One region of the Micromonospora sp. R77 genome, then DNA from elsewhere that is predicted to be linked to it. Evidence: riboswitches for the same ligand, from Rfam matches in the RefSeq annotation. Region 1 holds a riboswitch; the other holds the start of a gene.
The links. Region 1 has a riboswitch for thiamine pyrophosphate ahead of thiE (thiamine phosphate synthase). Riboswitches for the same ligand answer to the same signal wherever they lie in the genome.
Positions count from the first base shown of each region.

Region 1 (11,006 bases):
CGAACAAGAAGACCGCCGCCCGTAAGGCCGCCCAGCAGGACAAGGTCGAGGCGCTCGCCCCGGCCGAGGAGACCCCGAAGTCGACCCCGGCGGACGCCGACGTCGACCAGGACTCCGAGGCCCCGGTGCACGCCTCCGGTGACACCGCCGCCGCCCGCGAGGACAGCGACGAGGCCACCGAGGCCACCGAGAACAAGGCCTGAGCACAGGCAGCAGCGTCGGGCCCGGCACCCCTCCCGTGGGGGTGCCGGGCCCGACGCCGTGACCGGGAGGTACGAGGTGGACGAGCGGATCCGGCTCCGGCTGGACGTGTCGTACGACGGCACCGACTTCTCCGGCTGGGCGCCCCAGCCGACCCGGCGCACGGTCGCCGGGGTGCTCGTCGAGACGCTGGACCTGGTGCTCGGCGCCGGCACCGCGACCGGGCTGACCGTGGCCGGTCGCACCGACGCCGGGGTGCACGCCACCGGCCAGGTCTGCCACCTCGACCTGCCTGCCACGGTGTGGCGGGAGCACGACGGGCGGCTGCTGCGCCGGCTGGCCCGGCTGCTCCCCACCGACGTGCGGGTCCGGGCGATGACCGAGGTCCCCAGCGACTTCGACGCCCGCTTCTCGGCCACCTACCGCCGCTACGAGTACCGGGTGACCGACGCCCCCTGGGGTGCCGAGCCGCTGCGCCGGCACGACACGCTCGCCTGGCCGAAGCCGCTGGACCTGGACGCGCTGAACGCCGCCGCGGCCGGCCTGGTGGGGGAGCACGACTTCGCGGCGTACTGCCGGCGCAAGGAGCACGCCACCACGCTGCGCGAGGTGACCCGGCTGGACTGGCGGCGGGACCCGGACGGCATCCTGGTGGCCACCGTCCAGGCCGACGCGTTCTGCCAGGCGATGGTGCGCAGCCTGGTCGGGGCGATGCTGGTGGCCGGGGACGGCCGCCGGCCGGTCGAGTGGCCGGCCGGCCTGCTCACCCGCCGGGAACGCTCCAGCGAGGTGACCGTGGCCGGCGCGCACGGGCTGACCCTGGTGGCGGTGGGCTACCCCACCGACCCGGCCGAGTACGCCCGCCGCGCCGACCTCACCCGGCGGCTGCGGGTGCCCGTCGCCGAGGGCTGACCGGCCCACGTCGAACGGGCCGGTCCACCCCGAGGGTCGACCGGCCCTTCCCGACGGACGTTCAGTTCTCGCCGCGGGAGTTCTCCTGGTCGGCGGTGCTCTCCCGCGGGGTGGGCTGCCCGGTGATCCCGCCGTTCGCCCGGCGCTCCAGCACCCCACGGCTGAGGTACTGCTGGACCAGGTCGGTCAGGGCCTCCCGCGCCTTCGCGTCGTCGGTGCCGACCCGTTCGCCGTCGGCCCGGGTGACCAGGCAGTACGCGAGGTAGTGGCCGCGTACCTGCCAGCCGACCCGGGCGGCGGAAGTCGCCACCGCCTCGGTGTCGTCGCCGGCGGTCATGCCCCGGAACCGGCCCTGCCGTTCGTCGAGCAGCTGCCGGAGCCGGTCCCGGACCCGCTGGGCGCTGGCCAGGTCGGTCAGGTTGAGCAGGCCCGCGGTGAGCAGGTAGTCGCCGTCGGGGGAGCGCAGGGTGGCCCGGACCACCTGGTTGCAGCCGAGGCGGACCAGCAGGTCGGCGACCTCGTCCGTGGCGGCGACCGCGCAGCTGGTGCTGGCCTGCGTCTTGAGCACCCGGTAGGCGGGCCGGCCGTCGGTGACCACCAGTGTCCGGCCCGGGAAGACCTCCTTGACGGTGAGCGCCACCTGGTCGGTGTCCCGCGAGTCCAGGTCGTGCCCCGAGGTGGCGGCGGACTGCTCGGCCTGGGGCTGCGGCGTGGGTGCGACCGGCTCCGGTACGACCTGCCGGTCCTTGAGCAGTGCCGCGCCGGCCAGTCCGCTGAGTGCCAGCAGCGCCACGACGGCGGCACCGCCGATGAGCACCCGCCAGGCGCGTCCCCCGCCGCTCCGGTCGGTCCGGGGCTGGCGGGGCGGCGGCGTGCCCGCGTACACCTGGCTGAGCGTGGTGGGCGCGGCCGGGGGGATCGGCGTGCTGGGCACCGGCACGGTGGGCCGGGCCGCCGGCGGGAGCGACGGGTGGACCGCCCGGGTGGGCCGGGGCAGCGACGGGGTGGGGAAGCGGGAGGGGGAGGGGCCTGCGGGAGGGGGCGCACCGACGCCGGGCGCCGACGGGTCGGCTCCCGGCTCCGGGGACTCCAGGAAGGCGTCCTCAGCGGACTCGTACCGATACACCATGTCGCACACACTAGGGCTGAATATCCCTTTCGGGGGTAATATCGGGAAATTCTGGCGAGGTGGCGTCGCACTGCGCCCGCCCACCGTCGACGAGCCGGGCCCGGCACGGTGCGACAATGCGCGACGTGACCGGCGACCACTACTTCACCGCTGAACCCGCGACCACCGCCCACCCGCGCGAGGTCGAGTTCTCCGTCGCCGGGCGCGACTACACGCTGACCTCGGCCGGCGGGGTCTTCTCCGCCGACCGGCTGGACGCCGGCACCGCCGTGCTGCTGCGCAAGGCCGAACTGCCCGCCCCCGACACCACCGGGGCACTGCTCGACCTCGGCTGCGGCTTCGGGCCGATCACCTGCGTGCTCGCCGACCACGCGCCCACCGCCACGGTCTGGGCGGTCGACGTCAACCAGCGCGCCCGCGACCTCACCGCCGCCAACGCCGCCCGGGTCGGTGCCGCCGACCGGGTCCGGGTCGCCGCCCCCGACGACGTACCGGCCGACGTCTCGTTCGCCGAGATCTGGTCCAACCCGCCGATCCGGATCGGCAAGAGCGACCTGCACGAGCTGCTGCGCCGCTGGCTGCCGCGGCTCGCCCCGGACGGCGTCGCCTGGCTGGTGGTCGCCCGGCACCTCGGCGGCGACTCGCTGCACCGGTGGCTCGTCGACGAGCAGGGCTGGCAGGTGGAGCGGCAGGCCAGCCAGAAGGGCTACCGGGTGCTGCGGGTCACCCGGTAATCGGGTGTCGGCCGCCCCGGTCGCTCGGGCAGGATGCCGGCGTGGGATATGTGGACGTGGCATCCGTCGGGCACCTGCTGCCCGACGGCCGGGAGCTCTTCACCGACGTGTCGTTCCGGGTCGGTGAGGGCGCCAAGGTCGCCCTGGTCGGCCCGAACGGCGCCGGCAAGACCACCCTGCTGCGGATGGTCGCCGGCGACCTGCCGGTGCAGACCGGCGTGATCGCCCGCTCCGGCGGGCTGGGCGTGATGCGGCAGTTCATCGGCATGATCGGCGACGACTCCACGCTCGCCGACCTGGCCCTCTCGCTCGCCCCGCCGACGCTGCGCGACGCCGGCCGCCGGCTCGTCACCACCGAAGCGGCCATGCGGGACGCCGAGGTCCGCGGCAAGTACAGCTCCGCCGCCGGCAAGGCGCAGCTCGCGTACGCGGACGCGCTCGCCGCCTGGGGGGAGTCCGGCGGGTACGACGCCGAGGTGCTCTTCGACACCGTCGCCACCATCGTCCTCGACCTGCCCTGGGACGCCGCCCGGGACCGGCCCGTCCGCACCCTCTCCGGCGGCCAGCAGAAGCGCTTCGCCCTGGAGCTGCTGCTGCGCGGCGGCGACGAGGTGCTCCTCCTCGACGAGCCGGACAACTTCCTCGACGTGCCCGGCAAGCGCTGGCTGGAGGCGCGGCTGCGCGAATCCGGCAAGTCGGTGCTCTATGTCTCGCACGACCGGGAACTGCTCGCCCAGACCGCCGACCGGGTGGTCGCCGTCGAGGGCGGCAGCGCGTGGGTGCACCCCGGCGGCTTCGCGAGCTGGCACGAGGCACGGGTGGCCCGCCACGCCCGCCTCGACGAGCTGCGCAAACGGTGGGACGAGGAACACCAGAAGCTGCGCGAGCTGATGCTGATGTACAAGCAGAAGGCCGCGTACAACTCCGACATGGCGTCCCGCTACCAGTCGGCGCAGACCCGGCTGCGCCGGTTCGAGGAGGCCGGGCCGCCGCCCGTACCCCCGAAGGACCAGGACATCCGGATGCGGCTGACCGGCGGGCGGACCGGCAAGCGCGCGGTGGTCGCCGAGCAGCTCGAACTCGACGGCCTGACCTACCCCTTCGACCTGGAGATCTGGTACGGCGACCGGGTCGCCGTGCTCGGCGCGAACGGCACCGGGAAGTCCCACTTCCTCCGGCTGCTCGCCCGGGGCGGCACCGACCCCGACCCGGCCGACCCGCCGGTCGACGGCGCGGCGGCGCTCGCCCCCGTCGCCCACGACGGCGTGGTACGCCTCGGCGCCCGGGTCCGGCCCGGGCACTTCTCGCAGACCCACGACCGCCCCGAGCTGACCGGGAAGACCCTGGTCGAGATCCTGTGGCGGGGCGACGAGCACCGCAAGGGCATGGACCGGCACGCGGCGATGGGCGTGCTGTCCCGGTACGAGCTGGCCGGCCAGGGCGACCAGCGGTTCGGCACCCTCTCCGGCGGCCAGCAGGCCCGCTTCCTGGTGCTGCTGCTGGAACTGTCCGGGGCGACCCTGCTGCTGCTCGACGAGCCCACCGACAACCTCGACCTCGCCTCCGCCGAGGCGCTGGAGGCCGGCCTCGCCGCGTTCTCCGGGACGGTGATCGCGGTGACCCACGACCGCTGGTTCACCCGCTCCTTCGACCGGTTCCTCCTGTTCGGCGGCGACGGCGAGGTGACCGAGCCGCCCGAGCCGGTCTGGGACGTCGGGTGAAAGGAGGGGCCCCCTGTTAACGCCAGACGTTGTGAAGGGGCCCCCTCTTAACAGCCGGCATAGGGTGGATCTCGTGACTGAGATGACCTACCGCCGGCTGGGCGACTCCGGGCTCGTGGTGTCCGTCGTCGGCGTCGGCTGCAACAACTTCGGCCGCAAGCTCGACCTCGACGGCACCCGCGCGGTCGTCGACGCCGCCCTCGACGCCGGGATCAACTTCTTCGACACCGCCGACATCTACGGTGAGCCGCAGGGCGGTTCGGAGGAGTTGCTCGGCCAGGCGCTCAAGGGCCGCCGCGACGACGTGGTGGTGGCGACCAAGTTCGGCATGGACATGCACGGGCTCAACGGCCCCGACCACGGCGCCCGGGGCGCGCGGCGCTACATCGCCCGGGCCGTCGAGGCGTCGCTGCGCCGGCTCGACACCGACCACATCGACCTCTACCAGATGCACGAACCCGACCCGGGCACCCCGATCGACGAGACCCTCGCCGCCCTGGACGACCTGGTCCGCGCCGGCAAGGTGCGCTACCTCGGCAACTCCAACTTCGCCGGCTGGCAGATCGCCGACGCCGACTGGACCGCCTCCTCCCAGGGCAGGGCCCGCTTCATCTCCGCGCAGAACCACTACTCGCTGCTGGAGCGCTCCGTCGAGGCCGAGGTCATCCCCGCCTGCGAGCGGTTCGGCCTCGGCATGCTGCCGTTCTTCCCGCTCGCCAACGGCCTGCTCACCGGCAAGTACCGGCGCGACCAGGCCCCGCCCACCGGCAGCCGGCTCTCCGGCGGCGGCCGGTACGCCGAGCGTCTCGCCGCCGCGAACTGGGACACCATCGAGGCGATCGAGGCGTACGCGGCCGAGCGCGGGCTCAGCATGCTCCAGGTGGCCATCGGTGGGCTCGCCGCCCAGCCGGCGGTGACCTCGGTGATCGCCGGTGCCACCACGCCCGAGCAGGTCCGCGCCAACGCCGAGGCGGGCGTCTGGCAGCCGACCGACGAGGACCTGGACGCCCTCGACGCGATCCTCTGATCCCGGCTCGTCCCTGCCCCGGCCCGCTCGACGGTGCCGGGGCAGGGCTTTCTCCGGCCCGGGCGGACGAGGGCATCCGGACAGCATGGCGTGCGGCTGCGGTCACCCACTGTCCCGGTCTCCACTCCGGACGGTGAATGGGAAAAACGTCACCGACTCTTCCGCCGACGCCCGGCGCGTCGTACGGTATGGCCGCAAGTGACCCACGGGAGCCCGGTGCACCGGGCTGAGAGGGGGGCTGGAGCCCCCGACCGTCGAACCTGATCCGGGTAATGCCGGCGCAGGGAGGAGTGTTGCCGTGCCGTCCCTGGGACGACTGCATCTGATCACCGACACCCGGCCGGGGCGGCACCCGCTCACCGTGCTGCGCGCCGTCCTGCCGGTGGCCCGCGCCGAGCTGGTCGTCCAGGTCCGGGTCGAGGACGACGCCACCGACCGCGAGGCGTACGAGCTGGCCCGGCGGGTGCTGGCGCTGTGCCGGCCGTACGGGGCGGCGTGCCTGGTCAACGACCGGTTGCACGTGGCGCTCGCGGTGGGCGCGGCGGGCGGGCACGTCGGCGCGGAGGACCTGCCGGTGCCGGCCGCCCGTCGGGTGCTCGGCTCCGGTGCCGTGCTCGGCGTCACCGCCCGGGACCCGGGTGCCGCCGCCGCGGCGGTCACCGGCGGGGCCAGCTATCTCGGGGTCGGCCTGCCACCCCACCGGCACCAAGACCGGCCTGCCCACGCCGATCGGCGCCGCCGGGGTGCGGGCGGTCGCCGAAGCGGTGGCCGTACCGGTGATCGCCATCGGCGGGGTCACCGCGGCGGCGGTGCCGGCGCTGCGCGCCGCCGGGGCGTACGGGGTGGCGGTGGTCGGGGCGGTCTCCGGGGCCGCCGATCCGGGCCGGGCCACCGCCGAGCTGCTCGGGGCGCTGACGTGCTGACGCCCGCGCTCCCGGATGTCGCTGTCGTGGGGGCGGGGCCGATCGGGTTGGCGATCGCCTGGCGGTGCGCGCAGCGCGGACTGCGGGTCGTGGTGCACGATCCCGCGCCGGGGTCGGGGGCGTCGCGGGTGGCGGCGGGGATGCTGGCGCCGGTCGCCGAGGCGTACTTCGGTGAGCACGAGCTGACCGGGTTGCTCGCCGAGTCCGCCGCCCGCTGGCCGGGATTCGCCGCCGAGCTGGCCGCCGCCTCCGGGCAGGAATTCGGCTACCGGACCGAGGGGACCCTGCTGGTCGGGTTGACCGGGGACGACCTGGCGGAGGCGCGGCGACTCTGGTCGTACCAGCAGGGGTTGGGGCTGCCGATCACGCCGCTGCGCCCTCGCAGCTGCGCGACCGCGAGCCGGCGCTGGCCCCCGGGTGCGCGGCGGCGCGGTCGCGCCCGGCGACCACCAGGTCGACCCGCGACGGCTGGTGACCGCGCTGCGGGCCGCCGCCGAACGGGCCGGCGCGACGCTGCTGCCCGGTCGGGTGGAGCGCCTGTCCGACGTGGCCGCGCGGGTCACCGTGGTCGCGGCCGGCTGCGGGGCCGCCGCGCTCACCGGCCTCCCGGTCCGCCCGGTGAAGGGGCAGGTGCTCCGGCTCCGCGCGCCCGGTCGCGGCACGCCGGGCTTCCGGCACGTGATCCGGGGGTACGCCGACGGCGAAGCGGTCTATCTGGTGCCCCGGGCCGACGGCGAGGTGGTGGTCGGGGCGACCGTCGAGGAGCGCGGCGACACCGAGGTGACCGCCGGGGCGGTGCTGCGGTTGCTCCGCGCCGCCGTCGACCTGGTCCCCGAGCTGGCCGAGTACGACCTCGTCGAGGCGACCGCCGGGCTGCGCCCCGGCACCCCCGACAACGCGCCGGTCCTCGGCCCGCTGCCCGGCCGGCCCGACGTGCTCGCCGCCACCGGCCACCACCGGCACGGCATCGTGCTCACCCCGGTCACCGCCGACCTGGTCACCGGGCTGATCGTCACCGGCGAGCCGGACCCGCTGCTCGCCCCCTTCCGCCCGGACCGCTTCACCACCATCGAGGAGGAGACGTGCGACTGATCGTCAACGGCGCGGGGCGGGAGCTGCCCGGTGGGTCGACCGTGGCGGACCTGGTCCGCGCGGTCACCGACCAGCGGCGTGGCCTCGCGGTCGCGGTGAACGGCGAGGTGGTGCCGCGCGGCGGCTGGCCGGCGACGCTGCTGGCCGACGGCGACCGGGTCGAGGTGCTCAGCGCCGCTCAGGGCGGGTGAGCGGGATGTCCTTCGAACTGGCCGGCAGCACGTTCGGGTCCCGGTTGATCCTCGGCACCGGTGGCGCGGCCAACCTGCACGTGCTGGAGCAGGCGATCCGTGCCTCCGGTACGGAGCTGGTCACCGTCGCGCTGCGCCGGGTGGACACCGCCCCCGGCACCTCCGGCGGGCTGCTCGACCTGCTGGACCGGTGCGGGGTGAAGCTGCTGCCGAACACCGCCGGCTGCCACACGGCCGGCGAGGCGGTGAAGGTGGCGCACCTGGCCCGGGAGGCGTTCGACACCGACTGGGTGAAACTCGAGGTGATCGGCGACGAGCGCACCCTCCTGCCCGACGGGGTGGAGCTGCTGCGTGCCGCCGAGGAGCTGGTGGCGGACGGGTTCACCGTGCTGCCGTACACCTCGGACGATCCGATCCTGGCCCGCCGGCTCGCCGACGCCGGCTGCGCCGCGGTGATGCCGGCCGGCGCGCCGATCGGCTCCGGGCTGGGCGTCACCAACCCGCACCACATCCGGCTGATCCGGCAGGGCGTGGACGTGCCGGTGATCCTCGACGCCGGCATCGGCACCGCCTCCGACGCGGCGCTCGCCATGGAGCTGGGCTGCGACGCCGTGCTGCTGGCCAGCGCCGTCACCCGGGCCGCCGACCCGGTGGCGATGGCCACCGCGATGCGCCTGGGCGTCGAGGCCGGTCACCTGGCGTACGGCGCGGGCCGCATCGCGCGCCGCTACCACGCCCTCCCCTCCACCCCCGACGACGGAAGGCCCGACCTGTGACCCCGCCACCCACCGCGGCTCCGGCGGCGGATCTTGGACGGAGCAGGCCCTCGGCGGGGCCCGAACCGTCCAGGATCGCGCTGCCGTCGGGCGTCGTGCTGTTGACGGATCGGCGCGTGGCGCGGGGACCGCTGGTGGACGTCGTCGCGGCGGCGGTGCGCGGGGGAGTGCGCTGGGTGGTGCTGCGGGAGAAGGACCTGCCCAGCGCCGAGCGCGCCGCCCTCGCGGCCGAGCTGCGGGCGATCCTCGCCGACGCGGGCGGCACCCTGATCGCCGCCGGCCCCGACCCGCTCGACGGCGACGCCGTCCACCTGCCGTCGGCCGGCCCCTGTCCGCCGCCCCGGCTCGCCCTGGTCGGCCGTTCCTGCCACGACGAGCCGGAACTGGCCCGCCTCACCACCGAGCACTACGTCACCCTCTCGCCCGTCTTCCCCACGAAGACCAAACCCGGCTACGGGCCACCGTTGCACGCGCGGGAACTGCGAAGGCTGATCGAGGCCAGCCCTGTGCCGGCGCTCGCCCTCGGCGGCATCGAGACACCGGAACACGTCCGAGCCTGCGTCGAGGTGGGAGCCGTCGGCGTCGCGGTGCTCGGCGCAGTCATGCGATCCGACGACCCCACCGAGTCAGCCACCACGCTGACCCGCGCCTTCGAGGGAGCTTTCAGGTGACCCCCACGACCGTGCTCACGATCGCCGGCTCGGACTCCGGGGCCGGTGCCGGGATCCAGGCCGACCTGAAGGTCTTCGCGGCCCTCGGCGCGTACGGCACCTCGGTCGTCACGGCGGTGACCGCGCAGAACACCCGGGGCGTCGACGCCGTCCTGCCACTGCCCCCGCAGACCGTGCGCGACCAGCTCGACAGCGTGCTCGGCGACTTCGACGTACGCGCGGTGAAGACCGGGATGCTCGGCACCCCGGCGGTCGCCGACGCGGTGGCCGACGCGGCGAAGGGCGGGCGGCTGCCGTACCTGGTGGTCGACCCGGTGCTGGTGGCGACCAGTGGACACCGGCTCGGCGTGGTGGAGGCGGTCGAGCGGCTGTTGCCGTACGCGATGGTGGCGACGCCGAACTGCGCGGAGGCCGCCGCCCTCACCGGACGGCCGGTGACCACGGTCGAGGAGATGGTTGCGGCGGCCGAGGCCCTGGCAGCCGGCGGCCCGGCGCACGTGGTGGTGACCGGCGGTGACGTGGACGCGGCCGGTGAGTCGGTGGACGTGCTGGCCGGCGGCGGGACCACCACGCTGCTGCGGGCGCCCCGGGTGGCGACGCGGCACAGCCACGGCACCGGCTGTTCGTTCTCGGCGGCGATCGCCGTCCGGCTGGCGGCGGGCGACCCGATGCCGGTCGCGGTCGCCGCCGCCAAGGAGTACGTCACCCGCGCGCTGACCGGTGCGCGGGAGTGGGAGCTGGGCGCGGGACGCGGCCCGCTGGACCACTTCGGCTGGTCCCGTTGACCATCAGGGAGGCTGTCATGCAGGCACGTCGCAAGGTCTATGTGGAGGGGTCACGGCCGGACGTCCGGGTGCCGTTCGCCGAGGTGGAGCTGACCGGGGAGAACCCGCCGCTGCGGCTCTACGACACCTCCGGCCCCGGCTCCGACCCGGAGGTGGGGCTGCCCCCGCTGCGCGGGCCGTGGATCGCGGCGCGGGGTGACGTGGCGCCGGTACGCGGTGCCGGCACCCCGCTGGCCGGCACCCGGCCGACCCAGCTGGCGTACGCGCGGGCCGGGATCGTCACGCCGGAGATGGAGTTCGTGGCGATCCGGGAGAGCACGGCACCCGAGTTCGTCCGGGACGAGATCGCGGCCGGGCGGGCGGTGCTGCCGCTCAACGTCAACCACCCGGAGTGCGAGCCGGCGATCATCGGCAAGGCGTTCCTGGTGAAGGTCAACGCCAACATCGGCACCTCGGCGGTCAGCTCCTCGGTCGCCGAGGAGGTGGAGAAGCTGACCTGGGCGACCCGCTGGGGCGCGGACACGGTGATGGACCTCTCCACCGGCAAGCGGATCCACGAGACCCGCGAGGCGATCGTGCGGAACTCGCCGGTGCCGATCGGCACCGTGCCGATCTACCAGGCGCTGGAGAAGGTCGGCGGCGACCCGGTGAAGCTGAGCTGGGAGGTGTTCCGGGAGACCGTCATCGAGCAGGCCGAGCAGGGCGTCGACTACATGACGGTGCACGCCGGGGTGCTGCTGCCGTACGTGCCGCTCGCGGTGGACCGGGTCACCGGGATCGTGTCGCGGGGCGGCTCGATCATGGCCGCCTGGTGCCTGGCGCACCACGAGGAGAACTTCCTCTA
Region 1 is NZ_JALDST010000001.1:2,000,416-2,011,421, reverse strand. It holds gene rplQ (50S ribosomal protein L17) at 1-203, shown strand, start outside; gene truA (tRNA pseudouridine(38-40) synthase TruA) at 280-1,113, shown strand; gene MRQ36_RS09195 (hypothetical protein) at 1,175-2,242, opposite strand; gene MRQ36_RS09190 (class I SAM-dependent methyltransferase) at 2,368-2,976, shown strand; gene MRQ36_RS09185 (ABC-F family ATP-binding cassette domain-containing protein) at 3,018-4,697, shown strand; gene MRQ36_RS09180 (aldo/keto reductase) at 4,762-5,724, shown strand; TPP riboswitch at 5,921-6,028, shown strand; partial or broken gene thiE (thiamine phosphate synthase) at 6,023-6,647, shown strand; partial or broken gene thiO (glycine oxidase ThiO) at 6,641-7,739, shown strand; gene thiS (sulfur carrier protein ThiS) at 7,730-7,930, shown strand; gene MRQ36_RS09160 (thiazole synthase) at 7,927-8,706, shown strand; gene MRQ36_RS09155 (thiamine phosphate synthase) at 8,781-9,377, shown strand; gene thiD (bifunctional hydroxymethylpyrimidine kinase/phosphomethylpyrimidine kinase) at 9,374-10,162, shown strand; gene thiC (phosphomethylpyrimidine synthase ThiC) at 10,180-11,006, shown strand, end outside.

Region 2 (11,006 bases), 670 kb from region 1:
GCCCGCCGGTACGCCTTCCGCCGCAGCTGACCCGGCCCCGGTGTGGTTGTCGTCGCCCCGGCAACGGCAACCACACCGCCCCGGAGCGACCAGTCGGTCAGCCGATCAGCGGGCGGAAGGTGCCCAGCAGGACGCTGACCGTGAGCGCCCCGCCGGCCAACGCCGCCGCCCCGGCGATCAGCAGGGCGTCGGCCCGGGTGAAGTCCTGCCGCCGGGCGACCGTACGTGGCGTCCCGGCGTCGAAGCCACGGGCGTCCATCGCCACCGCCAGCCGGGTACCCCGGCGGATCGCCCCGACCAGCAGCGCGAATGCGGTCGAGGCGAACAGTCGCAGCTTGGCCAGCGGATTGCGCCCGGCGTCCACCCCCCGGGCCCGGCGCGCCATGCTGATCATCTGCCATTCCTGCTCCAGCAGCGGCACCAGCCGGAACGCGGCCAGCGCACCGATGGCGAACCGGGCCGGCGCCTTCGCGTTCTGCACCAGTGCGTCGGCCAGGTCGGTCGGGTCGGTGGTGGCGAAGACGATGATCCCGGGCAGCGCCACGGCGAGCAGCCGGAGCACCAGGCCGAGCGCGGCGACCAGCACCCCCGAGGTGACCACCACCGGACCGGCGTCGAGCAGCACCCGCCCGGACCGGTCGGCGGCGAAGAGCACCAGGGTGACCAGGATGCCCCCGGCGCTGGCCAGCAGCGGCCAGGCCCGCCGGGCCAGCACCCGGTAGCGGATGCCGAAGAGCGGCAGCAGGGCCAGCTCGGCGGCGATGGCCAGCGCCGGGGCCACCGGGTCCAGGGTGGCGATCAGGACGAACGAGAAGACCATCGCGGCGGCCAGCTTCGCCACCGGGTTCCGCCGGGCCAGCGGTGCGCCGGGCACCGCCACCGGCTGCACGTCGATCACGATCGCTCCGGGGTGACGGCGCGCTCGGGTGCGGCGGTGGTCGTCATCGGCGTTCCAGGGTGAGAGTGCGGTCGGCCAGTGCGGCGACGAAGTCGGTGTCGTGGGTGACCGCGACGATGCCGTGCCCGGCGTCGCGCAGCTCGGCGAAGAGGTCGACCAGCCCGAGCCAGGTCCGCCGGTCCTGACCGAAGGTGGGCTCGTCGCAGATCAGCAGGCGGGGCGCGGTGGCCAGGGCGGTCGCCACGCTCAGCCGCCGCGCCTCCCCGCCGGAGAGGGTGTACGGGTTGGCACCGGCCAGCTTCGCCAGTCGCAGCCGCTCCAGCAGGGCGTCCACGGTGGCCCGGACGGCCGGCTCGGGCTGGCCGGTCCGGCGGGGACCGAGGGCCAGTTCGTCGTGCACGGTGCCGGTGACGAACTGGTGTTCCGGGTCCTGGAAGACCGAGCCGATCCGCCCGGCCAGGGCGGGTGCCCGCCAGCGGTGCGGGGGAGTGCGCGCGTCCCGGCCGGCCAGGGCGGGGGTGGCGGTGGCCGTACCGGTGCCGGGGCGGAGCAGGCCACCGAGGAGCAGCGCCAGGGTGGACTTGCCGGCGCCGTTGGGGCCGAGCACGGCGAGCGCCTCGCCGGCGCGTACCCGAAGATCGGTTTCCGCCAGCCGGGGTGGCAGGCCGAGCCGGTCGGCGGTGATCAGCGGCTCCCCGGCGGGCGTGGTCGCGGGCCGGGGCGGCACGGTCCGACCCGGCACCCAGACCCCTTCGGCGGCGAGCGCGTCGCCGTGCGCGGCGAAGACGGCGGCCGGCGGTCCGTCGGCCCGGACCCCGCCGCCGGGTTCGAGGACGACCACCCGGTCGACCAGCGGCAGCGCCTCGGCGACCCGGTGCTCCACCAGGATCAGGGTGGTGTCGGCGTCGACGGCGTCCGCGACGGCCCGCCGGATCAGCGCCGCGCCGGCCGGGTCGAGGTTGGCGGTCGGCTCGTCGAGCAGCAGCAGCGTCGGCCGTAGGGCCAGCGCCCCGGCGAGCGCGAGGCGTTGCTGTTCGCCGCCGGAGAGGGCGGCGGTGGGCCGGTCCCGGTGGTACGGGAAGCCGACCCGGTGCAGCGCCTCGTCCACCCGGGGCCAGATCTCGGCCGCCGGTACGCCCCGGTTCTCCAGCCCGAACGCGACGTCGTCGCCGCACCGGGCCATCACCAGTTGGCTCTCCGGGTCCTGGAAGACGACGCCGACCTGCGTGCGGCCCGCGCGCGGGTCGAGTCCGTCGATCTCGACGCTGCCCTCCTGCTCCCCGGAGTCCGCGGGCAGCAGCCCGGCGAGCGCGGCCAACAGCGTGCTCTTACCCGCCCCCGACGCCCCCAGCAGCAGCACCCGCTCCCCACGCTCGACGCGCAGCTCCACCCCCCGCAGAGCCCAGGCCCGCCGCCCCGCGTGCCGCCACCCGAACCCCCGCAGAACTACCGCACCCACCGGCCCCCACCTCCTTCCCGGCACCACCCTGCCGAGTCGATCATGAGGTTGACGGACGTTTCAGAGATCCACATCGCCGTCAACTCCATGATCAACTCGGCAGGGTGGGGGTGCAGGGGGTCAGACCAGGGTGCGGTCGCGGGCGGCGGGGAAGCGGTCCAGGGCGCCGGTGGCTGCCAGGGCGCGGGTCAGGAGCCAGGAGCCGGCGCCGGCGATGATCGTGGCGCTGACGATGGTGAGCAGCGCGTACGGGAGGCGGTAGCTGGACAGGTCGTAGGCGGCGTTCCAGACGAAGAAGTCGAAGAGCGCGGCGCTGAGCCCCGTCAACGCGCCGGCCAGCAGCGCGGTGGGCAGCCGGAACGAGCGGTAGCGGAAGGCGGCGAAGGCCAGCTCGGCGCCGAGGCCCTGGACGATGCCCTGCGGGATGACGGTGGCCGCCCACTGGCTGCCCAGCAGCGCGGAGACGACCGCGGCGACCGTCTCGCAGTACAGCGCCGCACCGGGCTTGCGGATGATCAGCCCGCCCAGCACGGCCGGCATCAGCCACACGCCGTAGAGCAGGGTCTGCGCGGGCGGGAAGAAGGCGAAGGCACCCTCGGTGGCGCTCCAGACCAGGCCCCAGGCCCAGAAGATGACGCCGAAGGCGACCGCGATCACCGAGGCGACCACGATGTCGATGGTGCGCCAGCGGTTGCTGTCCGTGTGGTTCATGAATGCTCCCAGTTCAGTGGTACGAACCAGGCAAGACGCACGCCGCGCCCGGTTGTCACCGGACCACGGCGCGGCTGGAGGTCGACCGAACTCCCTGCGCTGGCATTACCCAGATCAGGTTCGAGGGTCTGCGGGCGGTGCCCGCACTCTCAGCGCTGTGCGCTCCCCTGTCGGATGTGAAGTTGTCTCGGCAGACGCTAGCACCGACCTGCGTCGACGACCCAGCAGGACCCGCTTGCTGGGTAGGGTGGCGATCATGCGGGTCGAGGCGCGGGGTCTGACGTTCGAGGTGCACACCGGCGGCCCTGAGGACGGCCCGCCCGTCCTGCTGCTGCACGGTTTCCCCCAGCACAGCGGGGAGTGGGACGACGTGCTGCCCGCGCTGCACGCCGCCGGGCTGCGCACGTACGCGCTGGACCAGCGGGGCTACTCGCCGGGTGCCCGGCCGGCGGAGGTCGGGGCGTACCGGATCCCGGAGCTGGTGGACGACGCGGCGGCGGTGCTCGACGCGCTCGGCGTCGCGGCGGCGCACGTGGTCGGGCACGACTGGGGCGCGGTCACGGCGTGGGGGCTCGCCGGGGCGCGGCCGGAGCTGGTCCGCAGCCTCACCGCGGTCTCGGTGCCGCACCCGACGGCGATGGCGGACGCGCTGGCCACCGACTTCGGGCAGCGGGCCCGGTCGACCTACATGGCACTGTTCCGCAGACGTCACCTCGCGGAGCGGGTGCTGCTCTCGTTCGACGCGGCCGTGCTGCGCCGGATGCTCTCCGACGTGGGCGACGCCGCCCGGGTGGCCCGCTACGTCGATCCGCTGCGCGAGCCGGGTGCGCTGACCGCCGCGTTGAACTGGTACCGGGCGATGTCCGGAGCGGACATGAAGGCCATCCCGCCGGTGCAGGTGCCGACCACCTTCGTCTGGAGCGACCGGGATGTCGCGATCGGCCGCACCGCCGCGCAGGCGTGCGCCCGGCACGTGACCGGCGACTTCCGCTTCGTGGTGCTCCCCGGCGTCAGCCACTGGATCCCCGACACGGCCCCCGGTCCGCTGGCCGAGGCGATCCTCGCCCGGGTCGGCGGGTGACCGCGGCGTCCGCGCCGGCCCGGCCGCACACCCGCGCGTCGCTCGCCGCGCAGTTCCACCACCTCGGTGTACGCCCCGGCGGGGTCGTCCTGGTGCACGCGGCGCTGCGCCGGCTCGGGTTCGTCTGCGGCGGCCCCGAGACGGTGGTGCTGGCGCTGCGCGACGTGCTCGGACCGGACGGCACCCTGGTGGTGCCCACCCACACCCCGGAGAACAGCGATCCGGCCGGGTGGTGCAACCCGCCGGTGCCGGCGGACTGGTGGCCGGTGATCCGGGCGGAGCTGCCGGGCTTCGACCCGGCGCTGAGCCCGAGCCGGTTCATGGGCGCGCTCGCCGAGCAGGTCCGCACCTGGCCCGGCGCGTTGCGCAGCGACCACCCGCAGGTCTCCTTCGCCGCAGTCGGTCCGGCCGCCGGCCGGATCGTCGCCGACCACTCCCGGGCCGACATGCTCGGCGAGGGTTCCCCGCTGGCCCGGCTCTACGACCTCGGCGCCGATGTGCTGCTGCTCGGCGTCGACCACGGCTCCAACACCTCGCTGCACCTGGCGGAGTACCGCCGGCCCGGAGCACCGCGGACGCGGCTGGGGGCCGCCGTGCGGACCGGCGACGGCGGCCGGGAGTGGGTGTGGTGGGACGACGTGGACCTGGACGAGAGCGACTTCGGGCAACTGGGCCGCGACCTGGAGGCGACCGGGGCGGTCCGGGTGGGGCCGGTCGGTGCCGGGGAGGGCCGGCTGGTGCGGCAGCGCGCGGCGGTCGGCTTCGCGGTGGAGTGGCTGGCCCGTAACCGACGGACGGAGGAAGCATGACGGTGAGCGCCGAGGCGTACCTGGCGACGGTGACCGCGACGATGGCCCGGGTGGCCGCCGGGCAGCGGGAGGCGGTCGGGCGGGCCGCCGACCTGGTCGCCGAGGCGTTGCGGGCGGACGGGGTGATCCACGCGTTCGGCACCGGGCACTCCGAGGCGCTCGCCATGGAGATCGCCGGTCGGGCCGGCGGGCTGGTGCCCACCAACCGGATCGCGCTGCGTGACCTGGTGCTGCACGGCGGCGAGCCCGCGAGCATCCTCGGGCCGCACCTGGAGCGTGACCCGGCGGTGGCGCACCGGCTCTACGAGCTGGCCCCGGTACGCCCGCAGGACATCTTCGTGCTCGCCTCCAACTCCGGCGTCAACGGCGCGATGGTGGAGTTCGCGTCGCTGGTGAAGCAGCGCGGGCACGCCCTGGTGGCGATCACCTCGACCGCGCACTCCGGCCGGATGACGTCCCGCCACCCGTCGGGGCGCAAGCTCGCCGACTTCGCCGACGTGGTGCTCGACAACGGCGCCCCGTACGGCGACGCGACCCTGCCGCTGCCCGACGGCGGCGCGGTCGGCGCGGTCTCCTCGATCACCGCCGCCCTGCTGGCCCAGCAGATCGTGGCGGAGGTGTGCGCCCGGCTGCTGGCGGCGGGGGAGCGGCCCCCGGTCTACCTGTCGGCCAACATCACCGGCGGCGACGAGCACAACGCCGCGCTGGAGGCCCGGTACGCCGGCCGGATCCGCCGCGGTTCCTGAGCGCGGGTCGCGTTTCGCCGAGGTCCGGGCGGGGCACTGGCGTTGCTGCCGACGGGGTGCTCCCCGCCGGCAGTACCGTCTTCCGTGGAGGTTGCGCGTGTCCAAGGAAACCGAGAAGCAGCGCTGGCAGCGCAACTTCGCCGACCTGCTCCAGGAGCTGCGGGTGGCGCAGACGGGTGTGCAGATCCTCTTCGCGTTCCTGCTGACCCTGCCGTTCAGCAACGGTTTCACCCGGACCAGTGGCTTCCAGAAGGACGTCTACATCGTCGCGTTGCTCTCCGCCGCCGCGTCCGCCGCGATGATCATCTCGCCGGTCGCCTTCCACCGGGCGTTGTTCCGGCAGGGGCGCAAGCCGGAGCTGGTCCGGTTCGCGCACCGGATGGCCAGCGGGGGCCTGGCCTTCATGCTGATCTCGATGGTCAGCGCGGTGCTGCTGGTGACCGACTTCGTGCTGCACCGCTCGACCGCCCTGATCCTCACCGCGGTCACCGCGGTCTGGTTCCTCACCTTCTGGATGTTCCTGCCGTTCCTTCGGCGCGGCTGGGGCGACGACGACATCGACGACGATGACGACGACCCGCAGGTGCTCACCGGCGACTGACCCCTCGCCACGGACGGGCCGGTACGCCAAATCGGACGTGCAGCGGACGCTACCCCTGGGTAACACCCGGGGGTAGCGTCGTTTTCGTCGAGCACGTCGACGCAGCCGGACCGAGGTTCGAGGAGGCAGCCGTGACCACGACACAGAACAGCCGACCCGACGGGACGGGGGGTCCCACCGGCCGCGTCGCCCCGATCGACGACGCCGCACCGGCGGCCGGCGGCGGGCCGGCCGCCGAGGAGACGGCAGCCCCCGGGGACGAGGCGGCGGCGGCGACGGCGGCGGCGGTCGACGAGGCCGGCGGGGCGGCACCGCTGCCCGCCGAGGCGGGACAGGTCTCCGAGAAGGAGGCCCGGCAGGTCGCCGAGGCGGCCCGCGAGTCGGCCTGGGACCGGCCCAGCTTCGGCAAGGAGCTCTTCCTCGGCCGGTTCCGGCTCGACCTGATCGACCCCTGGCCGCGTGCCGACCCGGACGACGTGGCGCGCGCCGAGGAGTTCCTCGCCGGGTTCGGGGCGTACCTGGACGCCGAGGTGGACGGCGCGGCCATCGAGCGGGACGCGTCCATCCCGGACGAGGTGTTCCAGGGGATGGCCCGCCGGGGCGCCTTCGGCATGAAGATCGACCGGAAGTACGGCGGGCTGGGGCTGAGCAACCTGCACTACTGCCGGGCCCTGATGCGGGCCGGTTCGGTGAGCCCGGCGATCGGCGCGCTGCTCTCGGCGCACCAGTCGATCGGCGTGCCGCAGCCGCTGAAGATGTTCGGCACCACCGAGCAGAAGGAGCGGTTCCTGCCCCGGCTCGCCGCCGGTGAGGTCTCCGCCTTCCTGCTCACCGAGCCGGACGTCGGCTCCGACCCGGCCCGGCTGGCGACCACCGCCGAACCGACCGAGGACGGCAGCGGCTACCGGCTCAACGGGGTGAAGCTCTGGGCCACCAACGGCACCGTCGCCACGCTGCTGGTGGTGATGGCCCGGGTGCCCGCCGCCGAGGGCCGGCGCGGCGGGATCACCGCCTTCGTGGTCGAGGGCGACAGCGAGGGCATCACCGTGGAACGGCGGAACTCCTTCATCGGCCTGCGCGGCCTGGAGAACAGCCTGACCCGTTTCCACGACGTCTTCGTGCCCAGGGAGAACGTGATCGGCGGCGAGGGCAAGGGCCTGAAGATCGCCCTGACCACGTTGAACACCGGGCGGCTCTCGCTGCCGGCGATGTGCGTCGGCGCGGGCAAGTGGGCGCTGAACGTGGCCCGGGAGTGGGCCGCCGACCGGGTCCAGTGGGGCCGGCCGGTGGGCGAGCACGAGGCGGTGGCCAAGAAGCTGGCCTTCATGGCCGCCACCACGTACGGCATGGAGTCCATGCTCGACCTGTGCTGCCTGCTCGCCGACGACGACCGCAACGACATCCGGATCGAGGCGGCGCTGGTGAAGCTCTACGCCAGCGAGATGGCCTGGAAGATCGCCGACGAGCTGGTCCAGATCCGCGGTGGGCGCGGCTACGAGACGGCCGACTCGCTGGCCGCCCGGGGCGAGCGGCCGGCCGCCGTCGAGCAGCTCCTGCGGGACCTGCGGATCAACCGGATCTTCGAGGGCTCCACCGAGATCATGCACCTGCTGATCGCCCGCGAGGCGGTCGACGCCCACCTCTCGGTGGCCGGCGACATCATCGACCCGGACGCCGGCCTCGGCCGCAAGGCGAAGGCGGGCGCGAAGGCCGGCGTCTTCTACGCCAAGTGGCTGCCCACCCTCGCCGTCGGCAAGGGCCAGACGCCCGGCGCGTACGCCGACTTCGGTCCGCTCGCCGGTCACCTGCGGCACGTCGAGCGGACCAGCCGCAAGCTGGCCCGGTCCACCTTCTACGCGATGTCCCGCTGGCAGGGCAAGATGGAGCGCAAGCAGGCGTTCCTGGGCCGGGTGGTGGACATCGGCGCCGAGCTGTTCGCGATGTCCGCGGTCTGCGTCCGGGCCACCGCCGAGCGGGCCGAGCGCCCGGAGAACGTCGAGCTGGCCGACCTGTTCTGCCGGCAGGCCCGGCTGCGGATCGACGAGCTGTTCACCGGGCTCTGGTCGAACACCGACGACCTCGACGTGACAGCCGCGAAGCGCATCCTCGCCGGCCGGTACGCCGCGCTGGAGGAGGGGATCGCCACCCCGCCGGACGATGCCCCCTGGGTGGCCCGCTGGACCCCCGGCCCGTCCACCGCCGAGGACGTCCGCCGCCGCATCCCCCGCCCCGAGTGAAAGCAGGGGCCCCCTGTTAACGCCTGCTGCATAGCAGGGGGCCCCTGCTAACACCCCAGCGCGGGCCGCGCCGAGCGCTCAGCGGGCGACGGCCCAGGCGATCACGGCGGCCAGGATGAGCCCGTTCAGCCCGGCCAGCACCAGGTACGCCGCCGGCGGGATCTTGCGACCCTTACGGACGAAGCTCACCAGGACACCCGCGTACACCAGCAGCAGCACGGCGACGACGATCAGGAAGTAGAGCACCCGGACACCCTACCGACCGGGCTTGAGCCCGAGTCCGCGCAGCTCCAACGCGGCGAGCGCGTCGACGGTGGCGTCGTCGCCGCGCCGCCACGCCTCCGCCACGTCCGGCGCGATCCGGGCCAGCCGGCCCAGCGGCTGACCGGCCAGGGCGCGCAACGCCAGCAGGTCCCGCCCGGCGGGCACGGCGGCGAGCGCCTTGGCCGCGCCGGCCCGGCGCATCCAGCGGACCCGCAGCGGCAGCCAGCCGAAGAGCACCAGCCCGAGCGGGAAGACCAGCACCGCGATGCTCAGCGCGAGGGCGAGCTGGCCGACCAGCTCCTGCTGGTCGCGGCCCGCCTCGGCCATCGCCCGGGCGGCGTCGGCGGCCCGGGTGAAGGGCGCGGTCAGCTCGTCGCCGACCAGCGGCACCCGGCCGACCTTGCCGCCGGCGTCGGCCAGGTTGTCGGCGAGGCCGCCGCCGGCCCCCTCCAGCTTCTTCCCGGGTACGGCCAGCTTCTCGACCAGGTCGTGCAGCCAGAGTGCGAAGCGGATCGCCGCGTACACCCAGACCACGACGAGCAGGTCGGTGAGGAGCTGACGGAGGGCGGTGGGAAAACGGTCGGCGTAGATCTTCACGCCGGACAGCGTGCCACGCCCCGGCCGTCCGGGCACGGGTCGGTTCTATCGGCCGGCGCAGGCCGGGCAGGTGCCGAAGATCTCCAGGGTGTGGCTGACCTCGGCGTACCCGTGCTGGGCGGCGACCCGCTCGGCCCAGCTCTCCACGGCCGGGCCGGCCACCTCGACGGTCCGCCCGCAGGCGCGGCAGACCAGGTGATGGTGGTGGCCCTCGCTGCACCGCCGGTAGAGGTGCTCACCGCCCGGTGGGCGCATCACGTCGATGTCACCGGCGTCGGCGAGCCCCTGCAACGTCCGGTAGACGGTGGTCAGGCCGACCCGTTCACCCCGCTGGCGCAGCATGGCGTGCAGCTCCTGGGCGCTGTGGAAGCCCTCCACCTCGGCCAGCAGGGTGCTCACCGCCGTCCGCTGGCGGGTGTTGCGCAACGTACCCTCGCTCACGGCCCCTCCCCGGCGTGGCTGACCGCGTCGGCGACGATGTGCGCGACGTGCTCGTCGACCAGCGCGTACGCGATCTCCCGGCCGCGCCGGGAGCCGCGCACCACCCCCGCGCCGCGCAACACCCGCAGGTGCTGCGAGACCAGCGGCTGCGGTGCGCCGAGCTTCTCGACCAGCTCGTGCACGCACCGTTCACCCTGCGCCAGTTCGCTCACGATCGCCAGCCGGATCGGCGCCGACAGGGCGCGCAGCAGGTCACCCGCACCCTCGAAGGCGTCGTACCCGTTCGTGCCGGTCACCCCGTAACGGTAACCAATGCCAACCGGGCCGCCCGGCGGAGCCTCATCCGAGCACCACCTCGGGCTCGTGCGGCTCGGTGACCGGCGGGCCGGCCGGCCGGTTCCGGCGGCGTACCGCCCGCCAGGCCGCCGCGCCGAGCGCGACCACCAGGAACGACGCGATGGCGAGCAGCACCACCGAGGCGCCGGGCGCGGTGTCGGCGGTGGCCGCCACCCAGATGCCCGCCCCGGCGGCGAACAGCCCCAGCGTCATCGCGGCCGCCATGGTGCTGCGGAAACCCCGGGTGACCTGCTGCGCGGTGGCCACCGGCACCACCATCAGCGCGCTGATCAGCAGCACCCCGACGGCCCGCATGGCGATGGTCACGGTGACCGCGGTGGTCACCGCGAGCAGCAGGTTCAGCGCCCGGACAGGCAGGCCGGAGACCCGGGCGTACTCCTCGTCGTGACAGACCGCGAAGAGCGCCGGGCGCAGCGCCAGCATGACCACCACGATCACCACGCCGAGCACGCCGATGGTGACCAGGTCGGCCGGTGACGTCGTGGTCAGCGACCCGAAGAGGTACGAGTTGAGCGACGCGCTGCTGGCGTCGGAGAGGCCGACCAGCATCACGCCGCCGGCGATACCGCCGTAGAAGAGCAGCGCCAGCGCCAGGTCGCCGGAGGTACGCCCGCGGGCCCGGACCAGCTCGATGACGACCGCGCCGAGCGTCGCCGCGAGCACCGCCACCAGCACCGGGGAGCGGTTGAGCAGCAGCCCCGCCCCGACGCCGGTCAGCGCCACGTGCCCGATCCCGTCGCCGATCAGCGCCAGCCGGCGCTGCACCAGATAGATCCCGAGCGCCGGCGCGGCGAGCCCGATGACC
Region 2 is NZ_JALDST010000001.1:1,334,746-1,345,751, reverse strand. It holds gene MRQ36_RS06015 (hypothetical protein) at 1-30, shown strand, start outside; gene MRQ36_RS06010 (energy-coupling factor transporter transmembrane protein EcfT) at 98-898, opposite strand; gene MRQ36_RS06005 (ABC transporter ATP-binding protein) at 942-2,357, opposite strand; gene MRQ36_RS06000 (ECF transporter S component) at 2,478-3,068, opposite strand; TPP riboswitch at 3,142-3,247, opposite strand; gene MRQ36_RS05995 (alpha/beta fold hydrolase) at 3,325-4,149, shown strand; gene MRQ36_RS05990 (aminoglycoside N(3)-acetyltransferase) at 4,146-4,958, shown strand; gene MRQ36_RS05985 (sugar isomerase domain-containing protein) at 4,955-5,704, shown strand; gene MRQ36_RS05980 (DUF6328 family protein) at 5,802-6,305, shown strand; gene MRQ36_RS05975 (acyl-CoA dehydrogenase family protein) at 6,437-8,542, shown strand; gene MRQ36_RS05970 (hypothetical protein) at 8,621-8,788, opposite strand; gene MRQ36_RS05965 (hypothetical protein) at 8,798-9,403, opposite strand; gene MRQ36_RS05960 (Fur family transcriptional regulator) at 9,449-9,844, opposite strand; gene MRQ36_RS05955 (metalloregulator ArsR/SmtB family transcription factor) at 9,841-10,140, opposite strand; gene MRQ36_RS05950 (metal ABC transporter permease) at 10,184-11,006, opposite strand, start outside.
Region 2: it holds a riboswitch for thiamine pyrophosphate, as region 1 does, so the genes downstream of both, MRQ36_RS06000 (ECF transporter S component) here and thiE (thiamine phosphate synthase) in region 1, are expected to answer to the same signal.